2 regions of the Jeotgalibacillus sp. 10bf12 genome follow, and region 1 is predicted to be linked to the other one. Evidence: riboswitches for the same ligand, from Rfam matches in the RefSeq annotation. Region 1 holds a riboswitch; the other holds the start of a gene.

The links. A riboswitch is a leader RNA that binds a small molecule or an ion and turns the genes downstream of it on or off. The one in region 1 is predicted to bind cyclic di-GMP.
Region 2: linked by a shared signal. The riboswitch ahead of DH10bf12_RS09155 (anti-repressor SinI family protein) and the one ahead of DH10bf12_RS02525 (amidase) in region 1 are both predicted to bind cyclic di-GMP.

What each region holds. Positions count from the first base shown of each region.
Region 1 is NZ_CP200276.1:553,056-562,646, reverse strand. It holds partial or broken gene DH10bf12_RS02560 (AMP-binding protein) at 1-1,538, shown strand, start outside; gene DH10bf12_RS02555 (TVP38/TMEM64 family protein) at 1,653-2,204, shown strand; gene DH10bf12_RS02550 (DUF429 domain-containing protein) at 2,205-2,855, opposite strand; gene DH10bf12_RS02545 (MFS transporter) at 3,195-4,349, shown strand; gene DH10bf12_RS02540 (thioredoxin family protein) at 4,406-4,738, shown strand; gene DH10bf12_RS02535 (ABC transporter ATP-binding protein) at 4,832-5,563, shown strand; gene DH10bf12_RS02530 (ABC transporter permease) at 5,560-6,327, shown strand; cyclic di-GMP riboswitch class I at 6,377-6,461, shown strand; gene DH10bf12_RS02525 (amidase) at 6,503-7,375, shown strand; gene DH10bf12_RS02520 (GGDEF domain-containing response regulator) at 7,501-9,129, shown strand; gene DH10bf12_RS02515 (HEAT repeat domain-containing protein) at 9,129-9,591, shown strand, end outside.
Region 2 is NZ_CP200276.1:1,739,569-1,749,159, reverse strand. It holds gene pcrB (heptaprenylglyceryl phosphate synthase) at 1-507, opposite strand, end outside; gene DH10bf12_RS09170 (YerC/YecD family TrpR-related protein) at 869-1,186, opposite strand; gene DH10bf12_RS09165 (adenine deaminase C-terminal domain-containing protein) at 1,263-3,002, opposite strand; gene DH10bf12_RS09160 (helix-turn-helix domain-containing protein) at 3,331-3,651, shown strand; gene DH10bf12_RS09155 (anti-repressor SinI family protein) at 3,710-3,856, opposite strand; cyclic di-GMP riboswitch class I at 3,890-3,987, opposite strand; gene purD (phosphoribosylamine--glycine ligase) at 4,501-5,757, opposite strand; gene purH (bifunctional phosphoribosylaminoimidazolecarboxamide formyltransferase/IMP cyclohydrolase) at 6,073-7,605, opposite strand; gene purN (phosphoribosylglycinamide formyltransferase) at 7,602-8,192, opposite strand; gene purM (phosphoribosylformylglycinamidine cyclo-ligase) at 8,185-9,219, opposite strand; gene purF (amidophosphoribosyltransferase) at 9,455-9,591, opposite strand, start outside.

The sequences.
Region 1 (9,591 bases):
ATAGCGAGTTTGATCAGGAAACAGACGAGCTTGCAAAAGCATTTATGGGAATCGGGATCGGAAAAGGGGAGCATGTCGCGATATGGTCTGACAATAAACGTGAATGGCTGTTAAGTCAGTACGCAACGGGGAAAATGGGTGCTGTTCTGGTCACTGTGAATACCAACTATCAGCAGGCTGAGCTCACTTATCTGCTGGAGCAGTCTGATGCAACGACGCTGATCCTTGGAGAGGAATTTAAAGGAACCTCATACATAGATATTATCAACGCAGTATGTCCGGCGCTTGCTTCTTCTGAAAAAGGAAACCTCAAGCAAAATAAGCTGCCGCATTTAAAAAGGGTGATCGTGATGAGCGATCATGAGTACCCTGGTATTTATACATGGTCAGAATTCCGTCAGTTTGCCGGTGAAATTTCAGATCAGGCACTGACTGAAAGACTCGAAGCAATTGATGTGCAGGATGTCATTAACATTTAGTACACCTCCGGGACGACAGGTTTCCCGAAAGGTGTCATGCTTACCCATCATAATATCGTCAATAACGCGCAGCTCATTGGTGACTATATGAATCTTACAATCACTGACAGATTGTGCATTCCGGTGCCATTTTTTCATTGCTTTGGTTGTGTCCTTGGCACACTTGCAGCAGTCACTCATGGATCCACAATGGTGCTGCTTGAACAGTTCGATCCGCTTATGGTATTGAAGGCTGTACAGGAAGAAAAGTGTACGGCATTACACGGTGTGCCAACCATGTTCATTGCTGAGCTGAATCATCCTGACTACCATACATTTGATACATCATCACTGCGTACAGGCATTATGGCGGGCTCACCCTGCCCAATTGAAGTAATGAAAAAAGTGATTCATGATATGGGAGCGGATGAAATCACGATCTGTTACGGTCAAACTGAGTCGTCACCGGTCATTACGCAAACCAGACCGGATGATGCGATTGAAAAACGCGTCGCAACAGTCGGCAAGCCGCACCCGGATGTGGAAGTGAAAATTATCGATCCGGTAACAGGACAGGAAGTGAAAACCGGTGAACCGGGAGAATTGTGTACGAGAGGCTACCTGATTATGAAAGGCTACTATAAAAATCAGGAAGCAACGGATGCTGCAATTGATCATGAAGGTTGGCTTCACACAGGTGATATTGCGGTCATGGATGAAGATGGGTATATTGCGATTACGGGCCGCATCAAGGATATGATTATCAGAGGTGGGGAGAACATTTACCCGCGGGAAATAGAAGAGTTTCTCTATCAGCACCCGTCAATTCAGGATGTACAGGTTGTCGGAGTCCCGGATCCGAAGTACGGGGAAGAATTAATGGCCTGGGTTATTTTAAAAGAGGGCTCATCCCTTAGTGAAGACGAACTCAGAACTGATTGCCGTGGAAAAATATCGCATCATAAAATTCCGAGATACATCGAATTTACAGATGCATATCCAATGACTGCTTCCGGTAAAATCCAGAAATACGTGCTGAGAGAGATGTCGCTTGAAAAAGCCGGCGTTGAAACGTCATAATAGAGAATGAACCGGATCTGTCAGCAGGTCCGGCTTTTTCATGATGCAATTTACTTAAAAAGCCTATATGATGATTTTAAACATATATTGAAGTAACGCAGGGAGGGGATTCAGTTGGAAGAACTGGCGGAAGTTCAACATTTAATCGAAGAGTCAGGCTGGCTAGGTCCGGCCCTGTTTATCCTGCTGCACCTTATCAGACCGCTGTTATTTCTGCCGGTAATCTTAGTATGTGTGGCAGGCGGTCTGTTGTTTGGTTTTATAGAAGGTGCCATCCTGTCATTTATCGGACTCACATTAATGAGCTTTGTCTCTTATACATTAATCTATCGCTTCCCGGCATTCAAACAAAAACTTTCAAAGCTGAAAGATAAAGTACTGCCGGATCGTCATTTATCAGTGGGGCAGATCATGGTGCTTCGGATTATGCCATTTGTCCATTTTCATCTTTTATCCTTTTACTTAATGGAAATGACTGAAACGCGTAAGGAATATATGATTTATTCTATGGTCGGTGTCATTGCTCCAGCGGTCATCTATACTGCCTTTGGCGGAGCAATTCATGAGCTGCCGTGGTATGGAACGACCGTGTTGTTTATTTTACTGCTGGTTGTCTATAAGATGATCGGTAAAATGCATAACGATAAAATGGATACGATCTCATGATCAGCAGCACATGATAAATGGATGTGCTGCTGAAGTGTGTTCATAGCTCCAGGCCGGCTGTTTATCAGGTGCTTTGTAATGCCACGCTGCTAGCGCTGCACCACATGAATCAATGGAATGAGTGGTTTCAGCAAGATCTTCTGTCAGTCCACGCATCCCCTGCTCTTGCAGCCAGTGGAAAACTTCTGCCCTTTTTGAAGGGTCTTTTTTATAGCTGAGCGCTGGTGTGGGATCTTCCATCCTCAAGCCGACCGCAGCGCCAGGATGCACTTCAATAATCTCAAGATCGTCTTTATTCAGATTCTGCAGCATTCGTGTGAGCTGGATGCCTCTAAGCGTGATATAGACCATTCTTGTCATTGTCGGCGTCATGATGGAACTGCCATTCAATCCTCCTGCTTTTAACACACTTCTGAGGGCCTTATCATGCGGCCTGTCTCCCCCTCCGTCCTGATAAGATAAGGGGGCGTCGATGCCAACTGTTACTTCTCCCTCGGTAAGGCACTCCTCAACAAGCTTCAGAATCTCATCGTCTGAAGCGTCTGAAATGGATTTTTTTAAGCTTAAATGATTGTTATTCATATAAAAAGCTGAGGCCACTGTATCTTTGTGATTGGCAGGACCTGATAAATCGATTCCAATAATGATCATAGACGTGCTCCTTTAAGCAGAATATACGTTAATCATACCAGTTTGTAAGAGTAGCAGGTATTGTGTGTGGGGTGCGCAGCGTTCAAATAGTCAAACAGGTGAGCCGATGATCTCCAGCGATGAACCGGAAATCCGCACAGCTGAACGAAATACATCCCCGAACCATGGCGGCATGCATATTCATTTCAGGACAAATGTCCTTTTTTACACATGCTATCATTAGCAGCAGAGAACAAATTGTGTAAAGTAGTAGAGATTCATTGTAAAAAGAAGTAAGGTTATGACAGAGCTTTGCCACCAGGGCAAGGCTTTTATTCTTGAAATGAGCAGGTGAACAGCATGAAAATCTGGATGTACATCATTGCATTATTTTTAATTTCTATTAATCTCAGACCGGCGATAACTTCAGTAGCGCCACTTTTAGATACGATCCAGCAGGACCTGGGTATGAGTGGAACAACTGCCGGGCTGTTAACAACGCTGCCTGTGTTATGCATGGGAATTTTTGCGCCGTTTGCGACAAAGATCAGTGAGCGGGTTGGGCTTGAACGCGGTATTTTCTATTCTCTCGTCTTAATCACCATTGCGACTGCATTAAGAGGGTTTTTCGGAACAGTTCCATTATTGATAGTGACGGCGTTTTTAGCCGGTGTAGGGATTGGTGTAGCCGGTCCGCTTGTGTCAGGCTTTATCAAACAGTACTTTCCGACAAAGCCCGGAGTGGTGGGGATTTATACCGTCTCAATGGCGATTGGTGCAGGCAGTGCGACCGGCATTTCAGCACCGATTTATGAGTCGCTTGGCAACTGGGAGACTGCGCTTGCGATCTGGGCTGTGCTTGGACTTGCTGCAATGGTTGTCTGGATCAGGTTCCCTGGTAAAAAACAGGCTGGTCTGCCTGAGAAGTCGGCATTACCATGGACAAGCGGACGAGCCTGGTTGATTTTATTGTTCTTTGGGCTGATGTCGAGCATTTTCTATTCTGTTACTGCCTGGGGTGCGCCGATTATTCAGAGTATGGGCTATAACTCTGTGGTTGCGGGTTCTATGCTGACTGCATTCGTTCTGATTCAGATTCCATCATCATTTATCATTCCAAGTCTTGTAGCGAGATTCGGCTTTGTGTTCCCAACACTGATTGGATGTACAGTCATCGAACTGACCGGCGTCATTCTGCTGATTGCAGGAAGTCAGCCACTGATAGCAATGCTTCTGATTGGACTTGGTGCAGGTGGGTTATTCCCGCTCGCATTAATGCTGCCGATTATTGAAACTGATTCCTATCAAAAAGCAAGCGCGTGGGCTGCAATGTCACAGGGCGGTGGCTACGTCATTTCAGCACTGGGTCCACTTGGCGTCGGTGTCGTCTATGATCTGACCGGCAGCTACATCAATGCACTTTATGGCATGACTGCGATTATCTGCATGATGGGTATACTTCAGGTGATGCTATGGGTAACGGCTAATCGTACAACGCTCAAAAAACAGCACTGATGAACAGTGTAGAGTGAATCAATCAGGGGTAATGACATGTTAGAGGTGAACTGAATATGAGACCATATACTGAGATTCGTTCAGATGAAGCGTTAGACAAGCTTATAAATCAGACTTTAAGTGTTTTATATATTTCAAGAAATGGCTGCAGCGTATGTCATGCGCTGCTTCCTAAAATTCAGCAGGTCATGGGGGACTACCCTGAGGTTGAATTTGGGCATATTCTTGCAGACGACTATGAAGAAGTGGCAGGGAAATTATCAATTTTTACAGTACCTGTCGTGCTGATCTTCTCTGAAGGTAAAGAACTGCTGAGAGATGCACGCTTTATAAGGGTTGAGGAGTTCAGGGAATCACTTGATAAAATGACTGCTCTTCTCGAAGAGTAAAAAGGCAGGCTGATCAGCTTGCCTTTTTGTCTTTTATTTATTATCATTATTACATTATAATTATTTTAAATAAGAAAAAAGGAAGTAATGATCATGACAAAGGATGCTCAGGCTGCAATTCAGTTCAGCCATGTAAATTATCAATCAGGCGATACACAAATTCTTCACGATATTACCGGATGGTTCCCCAAAAACCGTATTACTACGCTCGTAGGGCCATCGGGGGCAGGGAAAACTACATTGTTCAGACTTTGTAATGGACTGATTTCTCCCGGTTCAGGTGAAATTTATATAGACGATCAAAAAATTTCATCATACGACCCGGTTGAGCTCAGAAGAAAGGTGGGGATCGCCCTGCAGACAGCGACCATGGTGCCTGGAACTGTTCGTAAAAATATGGCACTGTCTTTTGAACTGCAGGGCAAAGAGCTTCCTGCTGAGACAGCAGAAGAGATGATCAGGCTGGTCGGACTTGATGAAGGTTTCCTTGAGCGGGATGCAAAGGATCTATCAGGTGGTCAGCGTCAGAAGGTATCGATTGCCAGGACGCTTGTGATGAAGCCTGAGATTCTGCTGCTGGATGAGATCACTTCATCACTGGACCGTGTCTCACAGCAGGAAATTGAAGAGCTGATTGTCAGAATTAATGAGACATATCACACAACAATTATGTGGATCACGCACAACCTGAAACAGGCACTCTCGATTGGCGAATATACGTGGGTCATGATGGACGGCGAGCTTGTCGAAACAGGGGAGAGCGGTCTGCTGAAGGACCCTCAGAATCCGCGCGTTCAAACCTTTGTAAAGGGGGAAGCGGAATGAGTTTTCTTTTACTGGGTTTATCACTGATTTTCGTATTAATTCCTCTTGTACTCTCGAGAACATTGAACCTTGGCCTTGAAAAGGATGCGCTGGTTGCGACAATCAGAGCGATCATCCAGCTTCTTGCGGTTGGTTATATCCTGCAGTTTGTCTTTGATGCTGAAAACTTTTTCTATATTTTCTTAATGGTTGTTTTAATTATCGGAGCCGCTGTTCAAAATGCACGTAAAAAAGGCGTCTCCATTAAAGGGATCACGTGGAAACTAATTGTCACATTTGTCTTTATTGAAGTGTTAACGCAGGGGATTTTACTAGGTTTGAATATTACGCCTGCCACTGCGCAGTATATTATTCCAATCAGCGGTATGGTCATTGGGAACTCTATGGTTTTATCCATTTTATTTTTAAATCGATTCACATCTGAAATAGAGTCAAGAGAAGCTGAGACTGAGTTGATTCTCTCATTGGGTGGTACGCCGAAGCAGGCGATTCACCGACCTCTTATCTCATCTGTTCAGGCAAGTACGATCCCGACAATTGAAAGCCAGAAGACGATTGGTCTCGTCCAGCTGCCGGGGATGATGAGCGGTCAGATTATTGCAGGTGCAGATCCGCTTCAGGCTGTGATGTTCCAGCTTTTGATTATTTTCCTGCTGCTGACAACAGCTGTTGTAACAAGCGCAATGCTAGGGTTCCTTTCTTATCCGACACTCTTTAATGAACGGATGCAGCTGTTAAAACCTGAGAAAAAACAAAGCAAATAATTTTTGCGTAGACGTACAACTGAAATGATCGTATAATTTTTAAAAATGAATCTGATAAGGGCAAACTTCTCCGAAAGGGAAGGACGCAAAGCCGTGAGCCTGTCTGTTACTCACATGGTTGTCTGGCTGCCGGGTTCTCATTCTATGAGGACCACCTTATAGAATGGAGGACAAAATGAAAAAGGTTATTTGTGCTGCTCTGTTATGTCTGGTTATGGGAATGATGTCAAGTATGGGAATGCCGGCAAAGGCTTCAACGATTGAAAAAGCCACATGGTTATGGAATCCGTGGTCTCTGATTGATGGAACGCCTGAAACGCTGGAGTTTTTATCTGAAAAGCAGGTCACAAAAGTTTATGTGCAAATTGACCGGGACGTCTCTAAAGAGGTCTACCGTGCGTTTATTCAAGGCGCAACAGCAAGAGGGATCGACGTGTATGCGCTTGATGGAGCACCAGACTGGGCTGCACCAAAAGGATATCTTCAGCTCAGACAGACGTTAGGATGGGTGGAGCAGTATCAGCAGTCTTCAGCAGCAGAATCCGATTTTAAAGGCATTCATCTGGATGTGGAGCCCTACCTGTATAGCAGATGGAATTCAAAACGGGGGACTGTCGTTAAAGCCTATCAGTCTCTAATTAAAGAAGCTGCAGTAAAAGCAGATCAGTTACATATCAGAATGGAAGCTGACGTTCCTTTCTGGTTTGATGAGATTAAATATAAAAATACGTACGGAAGCGGGCTGCTTTCTGACTGGGTGCAGCAGCATACTGACGGTATTACGATTATGGCGTACCGTGATTCCGCTAAAGCGATTGTCCCATTAACGCTGCACGAGCTGACTACTGGTCAAAGGCTTGGGAAGCCTGTTGTGATTGGTGTTGAAACAGGTCAGACAGCTGAAGGTGATTTTCTGACGTTTTATCAGGAAAGCGAATCTGTGATGAATCATGAGCTTGATCAGGTCTATCAGCAGGTAAAAAATTATACGAGCTTTAAAGGTTTTGCGATTCACCATACTGAAAGCTGGAGAGCGCTTAAGCCTTAAGATTCAAAAGAACTTTTCCAAAATTTACGGGAAAGTTCTTTTTCGTTGTTAAAAGAGTTGTATAATAGGGAAAAAAGAACGAAAAAAGGATTGTAAATACGAACATTTACATAGGATGTGGGCAGATGAGTAAAAAATATCAGGACATGCTGAATAAAAGGATTGAACAGACGGTAATGGAATGGGGTGCAAAAGGTGCCGTTACCGAAGATGAACTCTATCGTTTTTTTCACGGACTAAAAGGCACCGCAGGGACAATTGGGCTGATGGATTTATCTGACCAGGCGGAACAGGCTCTGGCGGAGCTGCGTGAAGATGGTGCACGAATTTTAACAGGTGGAGAGTGGAGGAAATTCTTTACATCAGCGCAGACCGCAGCGTTTAATCAGGAAGCAGCTGCGATCGAGCAACTAGAAAATATTCAGGATGAACTGACCCCTCAACCGGAAGCGATCCCATTTATTCTGATGATCGAAAAGGACGTTGAGTTCATTAAAAGAATGAAAGGCTTTCTAGAAGCACATGATTTTCAGGTGATTACAACTATGAACCTATCAAAGGGACTTGAACATTACTATGATCTATCGCCGGATTTATTGATCGTGGATCTTGATTTGTTATCTGAGGGTGATGAGTTATTAATTAGTGAAATGATGAAAAAAGCGAGAAAAGACTTAACACCGATTATTATCGTTAGTGGAGCGCTAACGGATGCAAAAAGAATAGAGGCCTATGAAACTGGTGTATTAGATGTAATCGGAAAGCCGATTAACGAAAATATTATTATCCCGTTTTTAAAGAACCGGATCTATCAGCGGAATATGCTGCTTGGTCAAATCAGGAATGATTTCTTAACCGGCGCACTAAAAAGAGATTGCCTTGATCAGGAAGTGTTAAGTGTAACTAAAAAAATGATTGATGGAAAAATGGATTCTGCTGTTTTCGCTATGATAGACCTTGATCATTTTAAGCAGGTGAACGATACTTACGGCCACCCTGCAGGAGATGAAGTATTAAAGGCTTTTGCAAAAATCATACTGGAAACCAAAGAGCCGGGTGAAAGGTTGATCCGTTTTGGAGGAGAAGAATTCTCTGTGATCTTACCTGATACAACATACGAAGAGGCTGAGAAAAAGGTTGAGGTCTGGCGCGAAGCTTTCAACCAGCAGGTATTTACAGCAGGTAATCAGGAGTTTAACGTCCGTTTTTCGGCAGGTTTGCATGAGTGGCACGGGGCAGTCCATGTGAAAGAGATTCTCGAGTGTGCTGATAAATCTCTTTATTTTGCGAAGGAGAATGGACGTAATTGTACAGTCCGATACTCAGAAGTTATTAAACTGCAGCTGACAACTGAACAAATGATGCTGATCGTTGTAGATGACGATGAATTAGTAAGAGAAATGCTGAAGGATCACTTTGAGCGCCGCGGAAAAGTTGGCGGACGGTCAGTTGATATTAAAACCTATTCAAATGGTGTAGATTTCCTGCAGGGCGACTGGTATGTATCGGGTAAGAAATATATGGTCCTGCTCGATGGAATGATGCCAAAAATGGACGGGATCGAAGTACTTGCAAAGCTGAGAGAAACTTACGGAACAAGGAATATTCTTGTTTCTATGCTGACTGCAAGACAGGGTGATCAGGAGGTTGAAAGGGCGCTCGGACTTGGTGCTGATGATTATATGGTGAAGCCGTTCAATGTAAGGGAAGTAGCTTCGAGAATTGACCGTATGATGGAAAGGATGTTCAACTAATGATCACAGTGATTTTATGGATTTCAGGTGCGTTTTTGCTGCTGCAGGTCATTGTGCTGATGTATCTATCTATTTCCAAGCAAAAAGGAATCCGTCATGATCAACAGGTTCATCGAATTTATAAGCAGATATTAGGCCGGTATCTCGCTTATCTGGACGGGGAGACTGACCTGGAACCTTCATTGCCATCAGATAAGCTGATTCGTATAAAAGTGCTTGAGAAGCTCTTATCAGGATATGCCACCAATATTAAAGGGGCTGAAAATGAGCAGCGTATGAGACAGACCGCTGAACGCTTTCTTGCTGATCATTACAGGCAGGTGCTGCAAAAAGGAAGCTGGGCAGAGCGTGTGAATACGCTTTTCTTTATTGAAGATTATCAAATGAGTGTGCTTCAAAAAGATGTGAAACATCACTACCTTTCATTAAAAGAAAAAGATGAAGAGTACAGGCAGTCACTGC
Region 2 (9,591 bases), 1.2 Mb from region 1:
CGGATCTCCATATATTCCGCTGTATTCCATATAAAAAATCGGAAGTGAAAACAGGTGCTCAGCCATCCGTGCATAGGCAATCACTTCATCATCACTGATTGCAGCATCTGCTCCCGTCAGTGACGCTGCTTTGCAGTCCGGATTTAAAATGCAGTAGCCTTCTGCAAGAATCTCTTCCCAGTTCATCAGATCGCCATGTTCTTTCACTGCTTCGTGATGAAGTCCCTTAAACCACTTCGGGTCCTCTGTATTTAAAACGGTTGGTATAAAATATAAATCATAGCCCGGGGTAATCGCTTCAAGAGCCGATACTTCAAGTACACACGGAACTGTATATCTGCGCACGCGCGCCATCAGATCGAGCACATTTTCAAGTGTCACACCATCAGAACCGCCAACCATGACTGCATCTGTGCCTGATTCACAAATCTGTTCAAGTGCTTCATCTGTTATTTCTTTATTAGGGTCCAGTTTAAATACATGCTTCCATTCCCGGACATCGTACATCCTAAATCCTCCATTCGAACACTCATTATCCGTACTATTATAGCACCGAAGAAGTGACTCTAAAAGGGATGAGGGAATGATGTTAGAAAGTCGTTAAAAAACCTCCTGAAATGAGTCCCATTTCAAGAGGTTTTTTATAATACTGGCATCTGATCTCTGTTCTAAGCGGACACTTTTCTCTCCGATCAACGCTGTGAATAAAAGTAGAAGCGGAAGGCGGCGACTCCGGACGATTAGAGGGAAGCTGAGACCCCACAGGCGAAGCCGAGGAGCTCAGCAACCTCCGTCCGGAAAGCGTCCGCCTGTAGCGCAGCGAAACGATTAAGAGGGCAGGACACCCGGTCCCACCCCCTCAAGAGTATTACTCTTTATCTTCCCCGCTATCATCACTCTGATGAACGCGTTCAAGGACCATTGCATAGGTATCGTTGCCGTAGTTCAGGCAGCGTTTTACGCGTGAAATGGTTGCGGTGCTTGCACCGGTTTGTGTTTCAATTTTATGATAGGTATTCCCTTCGCGCAGCATGCGTGCTACTTCAAGGCGCTGAGCAAGAGATTGTATTTCGTTAATTGTGCACAAGTCATCAAAGAATCGGTAGGCTTCGTCTTTGTCTTTAAGTGAAAGAACGGCTTCGCATAGCTGGTCCAGTTCCTTCCCTCTTAACTTATCGATTTGCATCAGACAGTTACAGCTCCTTTTAAAAGTATTGCAAGAGCAAACGTGTGCTCAGCTAAAAATAGGACTCTTTTACATTTTAACGCATTATCGTTGGAAAGAGTACCGTTTTCTTTTTCACATCATAGATTCCACGCTGTGTCACTCTTAAATATGGTAGGTGAGTGGAACATAGGAATAACAAAGTATATACAGGATCATCAAACGCATATCCGCATTCCTTCAGCACACTGCGCAGTTTCTTTTCTTCTTTCATTAACACTTCCATCGGCTGATCTGACATAACACCGCCAAGCGGAAGAGGAATCTCATGCAACTGCCTGCCCTGATCGATCAGCACAATGCCCCCGCCTATTTCCTTCATTCTTTTAAATGCAGCGAGCAGATCTTTTTTACTTTTCCCAATCAGTAAAATGTCACCGGTGCTTGAAAATGAGGAAGCAAGTCCGCCCAGGTTACTGGCGAATCCTTTGATCAGCGTACAGATCTTCCACTCTCCATACCGGTCAATGAGCATCAGGAAGCTTTCATCATTATCACGCGGAAGCTCATTTACACTCGCATCTATGGAAACTGAGTACGGCTTTGTAATCACGTTGTTCACCATATCGATCCCGCAAGGCATTGAAAATTGCAGATCATCCGCCTCAAGCTCCCAGTCAATTTTAAGCGGATTAATCTCTGACCAGTCCGGTGTAAACGCTGGTTTCTTTTCTACACCATCTTTCAAAATCCATTTACCTTTTGACATCACTGATTCGGGTACCGGATTTGCCGGATCGCTCAAAATATTTAATGTAGCAAGGCGGCCGGTTGCAATCATCCCCTGCATGTAATCCAGACGATAGTATTTCGCAACCGCATATGAGGCCATATGGTAAGCTTCAATTGGTTCTACCCCCTCATCAATCGCAACCCGGACAAGCTGATCCATAACACCACTCTCATAAAAGGATGGACTTGAGCCGTCAGTTGTCATCATCAGTGAATCAAATGAATGCAGGTTCCGCTCTTTTAACTCTCTGATCAGTTTCGGAAGATCCGGTCGGATTGATGAATGTCTCAGTGTCACTGCAAGTCCCTGCTCAAGACGCTTCCACACATCATCACCTGACATCGACTCATGATCTCCTGTTACACCGAGCAATGCCATTTTCGCAATCGTCTTCTCCGATGCACCGGGTAAATGACCTTCCACTCTCTTATAACGCAGTCTGGCTTCCTGAACCCAGCTCAGTAACAGGTTGTCTCCCCCTGCCAGTTTAGGCCATGAAGTAAGTTCACCAGCCAGTAACACACTAGGGTCATCAAGCCATGACAATACTTCTCCATTTGTAAAAACTTCTTCTTCATTACGCATCTCTGTCTGTGAATCCAGCCTGCTCCACCAGTAATAAGTAAGTGGTGATGTTTTAAACTGCTGCATGAAAGGAAGCGCTTTCTTTTTGTCACATAATAAAAGGAGCATTAAATTATCCTGAATAAAAGTCGTTGTCCCACGCTTTGCTGCATATTCTCCAAAGCTGTGTGGATTATAGAGCTGAAAAGGATGAACATGCGGTTCAATGTAACCCGGCACAATCCACTTATCCTCAAGATAAAGCACTTCAGTTCCATTCTGATTTTCAGGCATGTCGCTCCCTGCATAAATAATTCTATCCTGATATATCCATATATTACCTTTAACCCATTGGTGAAGAACTGAATTCAGGTAATTCGTATCTGCAAGTACAAGATCAGGTGATTTTTTCCCTTCCAAGATGGAAGTGTGGTCTCTTAAATGACTAATCTTCCACGGGAATCTCTGTTCCACTCTCATCACTCCAATAATTCCTCTAAAAGTTTCATTAAGCTTACCATATTTTACGCGTTACCGCACGAAAGAAATGTGTCTTTTTCTTGATTATGTGCATAAATGAACATTATCCTAACAAAATACATTTTTTTACATTATTTTTTTGACTCATGTTTTTTTGCGCACCTGATTAAGCTACACCAGGTGCTTACTGCTCGCCGGCAAATATAAATAAACATTATTTAGATAGAATATTCTGATAAATAATGATAAGGAATCAGTTATTAGTGGTCTTTTTTAGGATGTATGATATTATTTATATAACAATATTTTAGCAAAGAGAGTGATTGTTATGATCGGAGACCGCGTTAAAGCTTTACGAAAAGAAAAGAAAATGTCGCTGACTGAACTGGCTGACCAGGCAGGCGTTGCTAAATCATATATCAGCTCTCTTGAGAGAAATCTTCAAAAAAACCCATCCATTCAATTCTTAGAAAAGATTGCACCAGTACTTGGTGTGACAGTCAACTCTCTGCTCGACCCGGATAGTGATGAAAAAAATGTAGATAGTGAATGGGTGAACCTTGCAAAAACGGCAATGGAATCCGGAATCTCCAAAGAACAATTCAAAGAATTTATAGAATTTAATAAATGGCGGATCAATCAAAAGTAGCCTGTGCAGCATAGTTGCTTTGCACAGGCTACTTTATGAATTACGATCACTTTTACCCTTACCCAACAACTAAATCATTCCTCCTCCAATCGGCAGAACCTGCTCCTTCCAGGAAATCTCTGATATCCTCCACCGGGATTCCTGCTTGTACAGCCTCTTCGATCAGCGCCATCCATTCAACATCTACTTCATTTTTACGACCCATAACATTCCCTCCTAAAATACTTTCTACAGTACTTCAGGCGGCTCAGCCGTCATAGCTCCCTTATCTCTTTATTGGCCTTAGACCCGTTAGCTTTGCGTCCCATTTTTTCAAATGGTTTGCCTTTTTCTGTTCTCTCATAGCGATTGCGGCATCTGGGATTCTCCTAGGGCTTAAAGGTAGTGAATAGGTATAATTTCTGTTATGAACTAATATTACCACCTGGATTATCGCAAATAAATAGTCCTATTTACCTAAATTTTCTGACTTTTTCAACATTAAATTTATGTTACAATGTTTCGTTTGTATTATTTTGCGGAATGCTGGTACGCAGATTGACGGATATGCTGATTTAGTTCGTAATAAGAGATTGCTCTGAGAGATGGATATGCAGTGAGATCTTCCCCGCACACCGGACAAAACCAGGTTTCTCCAGCGCCACTGCTATAAGATGAGCGCGTGCATGTAGGACATTCTTTTCGTACCATTCGATCACCTCTTGTTCTTTATAGAGAATATAAGTATCTTCATTATATGTCAGAACAGATGAATCGCAACTTCCATATAAGCTGCATACAGGTACGAAAAGAATGATTTTCATCTACATACTCTCATTTGCACCAATTTGGTTATACTTACGGAAAATTCTAACTTCTATTTAATCCTTTATTGCCGATATCTTTTCTGTAAAAAAAGTGGTCTGTATGCACCCGGTTTAATGCCTGATATACTTTTTCTCTGGCAGCTTCAACGCTTGCACCGGAGCCTGCTGCAAGAAGCACTCTGCCTCCATCAGATACAATTTGTGCGTTTTTTATTTTAGTACCTGCATGGTAGAAGAACGTATCTGCCTCTAAAACTGGTTGTACAGAATGCTCTTTTTCATAAGCGCCAGGATATCCTTCTGATGCAAGCACCACACCTACGACAGTGTCATCATTCCATTCCACATCAGCTGTTTGATGATTAAGGAGGTTCAGCAGGATCTCTGCAAGATCAGAGTCCATGCGGTGAAGAACCACTTGTGTCTCAGGATCGCCAAAACGCGCATTAAACTCAATCACTTTAGGTCCATCTTCAGTCAGGATTAATCCTGCATACAGAACACCTGTAAAAGGAGTGCCTTCTTTTATCATTGCCTGGACGACAGGCTTTATAATTTCATTCATCGCCTGTTCCTCAGTGGATGATGGCAAATGAGTAACTGGTGAGTATGCACCCATTCCACCTGTATTTGGCCCTTCATCATTGTCATAGGCTCTTTTATGGTCCTGAGCAAGAGCCAATGGAATAATAGATTCTTCATTAACAAGACACATAAATGAAAACTCTTCGCCAGCCAGAAAATCCTCTACGACAATTTTTGCAGAAGATGCACCGAAGCGGTTGTGCTCCAGCATATCTTCAGCGGCTTCAAGCGCCTCAGCTTCTGTCATTGCCACGACAACACCTTTTCCTGCTGCAAGACCATCCGCCTTAATGACAATCGGTGCCCCTTTTTTCTCTATGTAAGCAGAGGCCTCCTGAAAGTTCGTAAACGTCTCATACCCTGCTGTTGGAATACTGTACTTTTTCATTAGCTCTTTTGCAAATGCTTTACTGCCTTCAATTGCAGAGGCTTTTTTAGTCGGACCAAACACTTTCAGTCCCTCTGCTTGAAACAGATCTGTCAGTCCTTCAGCAAGCGGCTGCTCCGGACCGATCACAGTAAGTGCGATATCGTTATTTTTCGCGAAAGTCACCAGCTCCTGCTGTTCGGTTTCATTTATATCCACACATTCAGCATGCGCTGCGATCCCTGCATTTCCGGGTGCACAGAACACTTGTCCGACCGATGCATCCTGATGAAATTTATAGCAAAGGGCATGCTCGCGTCCCCCGCGTCCAACTACAAGTACATTCATTTGTATTCCTCCAATATTCTTCAATTTATTAAATGATAAAAATTATGTTAAAGATGATTGTTTTTTCACAGCTGGTGATTGGAGCGTAAGGGGGCGACTCCTGCGGCAGGAAGGGACAGGTGAGACAGAGCATGGCGAAGCCTGCTGGCTCACCGCCCGGCCGCGGAAAGCGTCCCCCTGAAGCGGAAATCATCAGCCAACCTATAAAGTGATATTCAAAAAGAGCCGGCCTCAAAAAGAAGCCGGCTAAAAATATTCTGTAAGCGGCTTTGACATGGACCTCTTACGCAAATAGAAAAGTTTCACTCATGCTAATTAGTGCTTAAAATGACGTACGCCTGTCATGACCATGGCAATGCCATATTCATCGGCTTTCTTAATGGAATCCTCATCCTTGATCGATCCACCCGTTTGAATAATCGCTGTGATACCGGCTTTAGCCGCTGCTTCAACCGTATCATTCATTGGGAAGAAGGCATCAGAAGCAAGTGCAGCTCCCTGTGCGCGGTCGCCTGCCTGTTCCAGTGCAATCTTAGCTGCGCCGACACGGTTCATCTGACCTGCGCCAATTCCAAGCGTCATATGCTGCTCAGCAACGACGATCGCATTCGACTTAACGTGCTTCACCACCTTCCAGGCAGTTTTCATTGCTGTCCATTCCTCTTCAGTTGGCTCACGCTTTGTAACAACTTTCAGATCCGCATCCTCAAGTGTGTAACGATCCTGATCCTGAACAAGCAGACCGCCTTCAACTGAAGTGTAGATATGTTCATGCTTTAAGTGACGGTCAAACGGAACAGTCAGCAGTCTGATGTTTTTCTTTTTCGTGAGAATCTCAAGTGCATCCTCTGAAAATGCAGGTGCAATCACGATCTCAAGAAAAATATCAGCCAGCTTTTCAGCCGTTTCCTTATTAACACCGCGGTTAAATGCAACAATACCGCCAAAGATTGACGTGGAATCCGCTTCAAAGGCTCTCTGGAAAGCTTCCTGAGGGCTTTCACCGGTGCCTACTCCACATGGATTCATATGCTTTACTGCAACAGCTGCTGCCTGATCAAAGTCTTTTACGATCTGAAGGGCTGCATCAGCATCTTTAATATTGTTGTAAGAAAGCTCTTTTCCGTGGTGCTGGCGCGCATGTGCGATTGAGAATTCAGAGCCGAGCGGATTGCGGTAGAATGCTGCTTTCTGGTGAGGGTTCTCACCATAGCGCAGATCCTGCTTACGCTCATACGTCACCGTGATTCGCTCAGGATTTTCTTCACCAGATTCCTCTGTTAAGTACTGTGCGATATAAGCATCATAAGCTGCAGTATGGCGGAACACTTTTGCAGCAAGACGCTTTTTAAACTCAGGAGATACGCCGCCTGCCTTTAATTCCTCAATGACCTTTTCATAATCCTCTGAATCAACAACCACTGTTAAATATGCATGGTTTTTAGCAGCGGCGCGCAGCATAGTTGGTCCGCCGATATCAATATTTTCAACAGCATCTTCAAATGATACATTAGGCTTTGCAATCGTCTGCTGGAATGGATAAAGATTTACACACACAAGGTCAATCGCTTCAATCCCCTGCTCCTTAAGCTGGCGCTGGTGATCCGGCTGATCCTGCTTTGCAAGAAGCCCTCCGTGAATAGATGGGTGAAGTGTTTTCACACGTCCTTCAAGGATTTCAGGAAAACCGGTTACTTCATCGACACCTTTTACTTCAACTCCATTATCAGCAAGCAGTGTTTTTGTCCCGCCTGTTGAAAGGATTTCATAGCCAAGTGCCTGCAGCTGTTCTGCAAATTCTACGATACCTGCTTTTTCAGATACACTGATTAACGCACGTTTAGTCATTTTGTTTCCTCCAATGCTTCAGCAAATAGCTGATTAAGTGTTTCAGGGTAAAGGCGGTGTTCAATCCCGTGAATCACCTTTTCAATCTCTTCTCTTTCCCAACCATCAGGAATTTTAAATGGCTCCTGTACAATGACAGGGCCTGTATCCATTCCTTCATCCACGTAATGAATCGTGACACCTGTTACTTTCATGCCACTGTCGATCGCCTGTCCGAGTGCATCTTTTCCCGGGAAAGCAGGAAGAAGTGATGGATGGACGTTCACAATACGCTTTGGATAGGCCTGAAGAAGGACAGATCCGATGAGTCTCATATACCCTGCTAATACCAGCCATTCTACTTCTTTTTCATGAAGCATTTCAAGGATTGCTGTCTCGTATTCAGCTTTTGATGAAAATTCTTTCGGACTCAGTGCGCAGACATCAATGCCTAATGCTTCTGCACGATTAACTGCAAATGCACCAGGCTTATCTGTTACAAGTAACACGAGTGAGCCCTTTAATCTGCCGTCGCGAACTGCCTGTGCGATTGCTTCAAAGTTACTTCCGCTTCCTGATGCAAATACAGCAAATTTAATGTCACTCATAGATGGTTACCTTCTTTCCATTTTCAGCTGTCACACGGCCGATCTCAAAGCTCTCTTCACCTGAATCGGCAAGCTTTCTCTGAACCGCTGCTGCGTAATCAGGACGGACGGCAAATACAAAGCCGATCCCCATATTAAATACGCTGAACATTTCCTGATCTGTAAAATCTCCTGCCTTTTGAATCAGATCAAATACCGGAAGCACAGGCCAGCTGTTATTCATTACTTCGATCGATGTACCTTCAGGCAGCATACGTGGAAGGTTCTCATAGAATCCGCCTCCAGTGATATGCGCCATTCCCGTAACTTCACCTGCAGCGAGTGCTGTTTTTACAGCTTTTGGGTACAGGCGGGTCGGCGTCAATAATACTTCACCAAGTGTGTGCTTAAAACCGTCCGGACGATCTGTCAGCTGCATCTGCTTCTGTTCAAGAAGTACTTTGCGTACCAGTGAAAAACCGTTACTATGGATGCCACTGGATGGCAGGCCGATGATGACATCACCCGGCTGAATCGCTTCACCGGTTATGATCTGGCTTTTTTCAGCTGCACCTACTGCAAATCCTGCCATATCGTATTCATCCTCTTCATACATGCCAGGCATTTCAGCAGTTTCCCCGCCGATTAGCGCACAGCCTGAATCCACACACGCATCCGCAATTCCCTTTACCAGCTGCTCAATCTTTTCAGGTTCTGCTTTACCGACTGCAAGGTAATCAAGGAAATACAGCGGCTCTGCACCCTGAGCGGCAATATCATTCACACACATTGCGACACAGTCTATACCAATTGTGTCATGCTTATCCATTGCAAACGCAAGCTTCAGCTTAGTACCGACGCCGTCTGTTCCTGAGATCAGTACTGGTTCTTTATAGTTCAGTGCTGACAGGTCAAACATGCCGCCAAATCCACCGAATGCGCCCATGATACCCGCACGTTCTGTACGCTTAACGTGTTTTTTCATCCGTTCTACTGCTTCGTATCCTGCTTCGATATTAACTCCGGCCTGTTTGTAGGCATCAGACATGAATTGTTCCTCCTTGAATACGCTGTTGGGTCTTAGTATATTGACGTACGATCTTCGTTAAAGGGGGACTTCGCGGCCGGGTGGTGAGCCTGCAGGCTGCGCCATGCCCGGTCCCACACGTCCCTCACTGCCACAGGAGTCGCCCCCTTCCACTGCGATCTACGCTGTAGACATAAGAAATTCTCTCTTTGAATTCAATGCCTTCTATCGTTTTAATCATCGTGATAATCAAAGATTAATGCGATAATTCTTTTTCATACGGGTGAAGTGTGTCAGGGTAGATTTCAGTTGGATACTTTCCTGTAAAGCATGCAAGGCAGTGCCCTCGGTTTTCACCTTCATCATCACGTCCGACTGCTTTCACAAGACCTT